DNA from 2 places in the Peribacillus sp. NPDC056705 genome. Region 1 is predicted to be linked to the other one. Evidence: riboswitches for the same ligand, from Rfam matches in the RefSeq annotation. Region 1 holds a riboswitch; the other holds the start of a gene.
What was found. A riboswitch is a leader RNA that binds a small molecule or an ion and turns the genes downstream of it on or off. The one in region 1 is predicted to bind cyclic di-GMP.
Positions count from the first base shown of each region.

Region 2: it holds a riboswitch for cyclic di-GMP, as region 1 does, so the genes downstream of both, ACFRAK_RS01260 (anti-repressor SinI family protein) here and ACFRAK_RS26305 (anti-repressor SinI family protein) in region 1, are expected to answer to the same signal.

Region 1 is NZ_JBHTYI010000050.1:14,694-17,861, forward strand. It holds gene ACFRAK_RS26300 (acyltransferase family protein) at 1-969, opposite strand, end outside; cyclic di-GMP riboswitch class I at 1,887-1,968, shown strand; gene ACFRAK_RS26305 (anti-repressor SinI family protein) at 1,987-2,121, shown strand; gene ACFRAK_RS26310 (YwzD family small protein) at 2,977-3,108, shown strand; gene ACFRAK_RS26315 (VanZ family protein) at 3,105-3,168, shown strand, end outside.
Region 2 is NZ_JBHTYI010000001.1:266,368-269,535, reverse strand. It holds gene secA (preprotein translocase subunit SecA) at 1-571, opposite strand, end outside; gene ACFRAK_RS01265 (helix-turn-helix domain-containing protein) at 991-1,314, shown strand; gene ACFRAK_RS01260 (anti-repressor SinI family protein) at 1,465-1,605, opposite strand; cyclic di-GMP riboswitch class I at 1,636-1,721, opposite strand; gene hpf (ribosome hibernation-promoting factor, HPF/YfiA family) at 2,361-2,918, opposite strand.

The sequences.
Region 1 (3,168 bases):
GGATATGAGATGGTACAAATACAAACTATATGAAATTTTCCCGAGAAGTTTTAGCAATCTAGACCTTAAGACCGTCGAAATTTTTTTGGAACATACGCTCATGATGATGAAAATGCAAACACCGAACGAGACCACATAATCCCTGAAAATATAATTGTTTAAAAAGTCCACTTCGCCAATAATGCCTTCGTACATAAAACAGATAATTGCCCCCAAAAACAATGCGACTTTTACAGATTTATTCATTTTCAAGGTATAGGCAAAAAGTTCATGTCGATATTTTGCTATTATTGCTCCCATTAAAAAAAGAGTGCTATAGTGAAAACTTAGAAGAATGCTGGTTATATCTACACTGGAACCAAACAAATATAAACACAAAGTCGATGAAAAAATTAAAACTAAAAGCCATAATAAAGAGTTTTTAAGCCTTTTTCGTACAAATAAATAAATCAGTACAGGAAATATAATCGAAATTCTCATTTCGTGGACAAGGGACCATATAACATTGTTATAGGCGTCTGTATTGTACTGTCCAATAAACAAAAAATGTTCTATTAATAAGGAAGGAGTATCCAGGCCTGTCCAAGATTTACTAAACCAGTTAGTGATAAAGGGTAAATCATTTTGATTTAAAAGCATTTTAGCTAATATGGCCATGCTTATTGCTACTAGATATGGTAAATAAATTCGAAACACTCGTTTTATTAAATATGTAGAATAGTGGAATTTAGCACTGTTAACTGATAAATACAAAACAAAACCACTCAATACAAAGAATAGAATGACAGACTCATTTCCACTACTGAAAAAAAGGCGTAGAGGAGTTTCCTTGAATAAATAAATCAAGTAGGTGCTGTTTGAATCATACTGATAATTAGCATATGAAGGGTATACCATCAAATAATGCCCGATTAACACAATGAGAGCGGCTAAACCCCTTAATGAGTCAAATTCCTCATATCTAGTCATATCCTCCTCCATATGAATCGTTTTTTTTTATAATATAGCACTTGTTCTTAATAAAGTATAGTTAGTTCTTTAAAACAGACAAAAATAGACAAGAAAATATAAAGTTAACCATTATATCCTAATTTTCATGCTCGGTTATGTAATGTTTAATGGGGGATAAAACCTCTGGACATTAGTTGGAGAGAGTTGGAACATAATGCTCTGAAACAAGGGATTTTGGACATGACTAAATACTGTTCCTAAATCTACATATGGTATGCAGTCAGGGATCAGAGAGGGAAACATAAAGTAGAAGATGAGGGATACAAATGACTAGAATAGATTAATAATGAAACTAATTGACATAGTAATGTAGAGGTGGTAAGTTCAATTTAATGATTCGTTATAAAGAACAAGATGTTCGTTTTGTTTAAGATATAACCTGTTAATTCTATCGGAAGATTTAAAATTAAGTAACAAAAAATGTAAAAAATAGATTTAAATATAACCTGTCATTTTTAAAAGCAAAAGCTCAATTAATAAGTTACAGAAGAAAGGATGATTTTTAATGCCTTTATACCAAATGAGAGAAATATGGACACCTTTAAAATTAGTTGGAGTTAAGTTTTTTAAAACAGAAGAATGAACTATTTTTATGAAAGTTTTTAATAAACGTCGAAGGAAGTTAAAGTAATTATTATTGCTCGTCAAGCTTGTTTGTGATTTCCAAACCTAGTTGTTTTTTTGAAGAATATTGTAGAATGATGACGGAAATTAACGAAAAGTATTTTAATTAACCGTCAGATTCTTAAGTATAATTAAAGTGAATGTAGTAATAAAGACTTAGCGAAAAATGTCATAGGGTATTCGACTTCGTAAAAGATAGAATCGTATATTTTGTGCCATAATACTAAATGGAAAACCATAATGTTAAATATTCTTGAGAAAGGCAAACCTATTGAAAAATAGGGACGCAAAATTACAGGTCTAAGGCTTTGCTAAGACGGCTGTGTTACCACAAATTAGGCGGAATTTGTCATGGAAGCAAACAATGAATTTGAAGAATGGGTTTCTTTAATGCTAGAGGCGAAAAATTCAGGCTTGTCCATTGAAGATGTTAAGGATTTTATCGTAGAAAATGGATCAAGAGAAAAACATTATATCATTTGGTAAGCAATATGTACCTTAGAGGAGGCTGCTATACAGCCTTCTTTTTTTGTTTTCATTACAGGAAATTACCGTAAAGGTATCTAGAATAAAGAGTATGGGGACAATAATAAAAATAAAACCTAATAGAGGGGGATTTTTATTATGGATGGACTTAATGCTTTTATGAAGGGATTAATATGGGGAACTTTATTCAGTGTACCGTTATGGCTGTCATTCTTAGGTTGGATAAAAATAATCATGAATTTTATTAAGTAAGTGCTTAATTAAAATGATGCCAAGGCAGGATTTTATTATCATAGAATTTAGTTATTGTACATAATTCGTTAGTCGCAACCTTCTGCAAATTTAAGAAATATAACCTATAAAAAATAGTTAATAATACTTAAATGTATTTGATAATGTGCCGATACTACACTATAGAGATTAAGCCGAGGACTTCGCAAAAGAAGATGCCAGATAGCTGCCATCAGAGTAAAAGGAGATTATTTGATGACAAAAAACAAATTCATTACGTTCGAGGAAGTATATGAAAAGAAACAGAGAAGTAAGAGAATTTTTATTGGGACTTATATTACTATTATTTTAGTTTTGATTTCAGTAATGACTTATTTTATGGGGCAATCATAATTTTGGGTATGGAAGGGGCTGAGGAATCGGTCCTTTTTTGTTTTTTTATCTGTACATATTGGCTAGTGGTATTCATTCCTACTGAATATTTTAGAAAATGTTAATTTTCTGTGATTTTTCTGTATTATAGTAGATTCAGCTTGCCATTCTCTACTATAATAAAAGGGCTATATTCCTTCTTTTGAAAAAAGATTAGGGACAACTTATGAAATGGTGGAGTGGAAATTTGAAATGGATTTTTTTGATATTTTAAAAGACACTTTTGCAAAAGGTGAGTCTGGACAAGATGTTACTGTGAATGAAATGGTGGAGGAGATTAAGGAGAAATTAAGTGGGATCATTGAGGAACCTGAAAGAATATGATCCATAAATACCTCTTCCCCATTTTGCTCGTTTTATGGGCGATGGTCATCTTCTTTTTTT
Region 2 (3,168 bases), on a different contig from region 1:
ACACCATGTTGTCACGAAGGTAATCAAAACCTAACTCATTATTCGTACTGTACGTAATATCCGCATTGTACGCTCCCTGCTTTTCTTCTTTAGAATGACTGTTCAAATTCAATCCGACGGTCAAACCAAGGAAATCATACAATACACCCATCTCGGTGGCATCACGGTGTGCCAGGTATTCATTGACAGTAACGACATGTACACCTTTACCGGTAAGCGCGTTTAAATAAACAGGCATGGTGGATGTTAAGGTTTTACCTTCCCCAGTTTTCATCTCGGAGATATTTCCATCATGAAGGGATGCCCCACCCATGATTTGAACACGGTAAGGATATAAGCCCAGAGCACGCTTTGCACCTTCACGCGCAACCGCAAACGCCTCGACAAGCAAATCATCAACGGTCTCCCCATTTTGATAACGCTCTTTAAACTCATCCGTTTTGGCACGCAACTGTTCATCCGATAGTGCAGCCGTCTCATCAGCCAGTGCTTCCACCTGATCGGCGATTTTTTCTAATCGTTTGATTTCTCGCTTATTCGGATCAAAAACTTTATTTAATATATTAAGCATTCAATAACGCTCCTCTATTATGGTAATGATCGTTCAATGACTAAATTCATATAAGTAAGAAGAAACACAACTTCTATTATTACTAATGCACGCTTAATTTTACCACTTCTATTCTAGAGGTACAACTTCATGTCACTTCCCTGGTATAGACCTGAATTCAATTCTTGCGAAAAACAATGGATAAATGAGGAGTAAAACTGTTAAAATAGGAGGAAGTATAAAAAATATGTTGCAAACTCCCCACTATTCCATATGCAAATGAGAATTATCCATAACCTTCCATCACTAGATGCTATGTCCTCTATAGCGATAGCATGTCAAGGTAATCCAGCCTTACAGGCGTCATGTTTTGAATGATAAGGTGGGCTACTGAAACTTAATAGCGGAAGATAAATAGAACATGTTTCGAGGTGGTATTGATGATTGGTGAACGTGTAAAAAAACTGCGAGAAGAAAAGAAAATGTCAATGACTGAACTTGCCGATAAAGCGGGTGTGGCAAAGTCTTATTTAAGTTCGCTCGAGCGGAACTTACAAACGAATCCTTCTATTCAATTTCTTGAAAAAATCTCCGCCGTACTTAACATTCCTGTCGATGCCCTGCTTTATGATGCTCCAAATAAGGAAACCTTGGACAATGACTGGATGAAAATCGTTGAGGAAGCCATGAATTCAGGTGTTTCAAAACAACAATTCAGGGAATTCATCGAGTTTAATAAATGGAGAAAAGATAAAGAAGAGTAGAGTGGTAGTGCACTAGTTTACCTACATAATCCAATAGAATATAGTTTGGATAAGCTAGACTCACCATAATCTCAAGGAGACATCCCCCCTATAAACAGCTAATGAATCGAACCACAAGTTTATAGGGATGTTCTCAATCTTGTTCGGAACCTATTTTCCATCGTTCTCCTCAAAAGTTACCTCAACGCTTTCCCTTTTCAAAAAAGCACTGATTTCCTCTTTTTTGAAACCCAAACTCCTTGCTTCTGAAATCAACTTCACCCATTCTTGATCCATTGCCACATTAGCCACCTCTTCTACCTCCTAAAATACTCTTGTATTTCAGGCAGACCAGCCATCATAGTCACAAGGACCTTAGACCTGTGCCTTTGCGCCCTAATCTTTCAATCAGTTTGCCTTTGTCATGGTATTTATTACCAAATACAGTGCTTATAATCATATTATAACGGAAACACACTCCATATATTGCTATTTTATGTCGGTAATCCACAGAAATGCAAAAACTTTCATCCGACAAAATATTACAATATTAAGAAAATTCACAGTTCAGGCAATTTAACATAGGCCAATTCAATTTCTTTTGTTTGAATAATAGTGAATACTGCTCTTCTTACTATTCCATTGGGGTGTATTGATTCTTTCAATTATAAGTGCATCAAGGGCTTTTTGCGCAGTTAAATCCTCACCGCAGGTCGGACAAAGCCACTTTCCATATTCCGCACTGCTAAAAGAAGCCCTATGGCATGTATGGCAATTCTTTCGATACAAGTTTTCCAACCCCTCTGCATCTTATCCAAATTGTTTTTTATAAATAACCAATTGTTCTCTTTAAAGAACTAACAACTTGAGTATAGTGCAAAAGTTTGGGGTGTTTAAATAGGTAAAATTAATCATTTTTCTTAATAAAGAACATTATCCGTTCTTTTAAATGAAATTTTGGATTTTTTAGAGAACAAGTCTTTTTATAGTAAATCAAACACCCAACGCATTCTATCAAAAAAGCACAACCCAGAGGCTGGGTTGTGCTTTTGATCTAAGATTAATAGTTAACTAGGTTCAATCAATCCATAGCGTCCATCTTTTCGGCGGTACACTACGTTTGTTGTATTAGTATCCGCATTCGTGTAAACGAAGAAACTGTGACCAAGCATATTCATTTGTAAAATCGCCTCTTCACTGTCCATTGGCTTTAAATCAAAGCGCTTATTGCGGACCACTTCAATATCATTATCGTCTTCGAATTCATCCACCACTTCGTCAACATCCGTATTGAAGGCGAATGCATCGGGTGTCGTAGATAGATTGTTGCGGAACTTACGATTGACCTTCGTTTTATGTTTACGAATTTGGCGTTCAAGCTTATCATTGATCAAGTCAATGGCAGCATACATATCCGCATTTTCCTCTTCAGCGCGAAGAACCAAATTCTGCATGGGAATCGTCACTTCGACTTTAGATGTATTATTGTTCACTTTTAAATTCACTAACACATTCGCATCTGGTGTATTGTTAAAATATCGTTCTAACTTGCCAATTTTCTTTTCGACGTATTCTCGAATTGCTGGAGTTACCTCAATGTTTTCACCGCGTACGTTGTAATTCATAAAGTGAGTCCTCCTTAAATTAAGACTATACAGTTAGATTCTACAATACCCCTCCGGTTTCCTTTAGAAACACACATCATGAAACATGTCGAAATCATGAAACAATTGTCGGAAGGTTTGGAAAGGGCTGATGTCTGCCCTAGCTTCATTATATCAAATGCTATGCTATAAAGAAAAAATTAAGCCTATTTTATTTACAGAAAATTTAAAAATACTTAACATAAAAACCGTTTGGCATCCAAACGGCAGG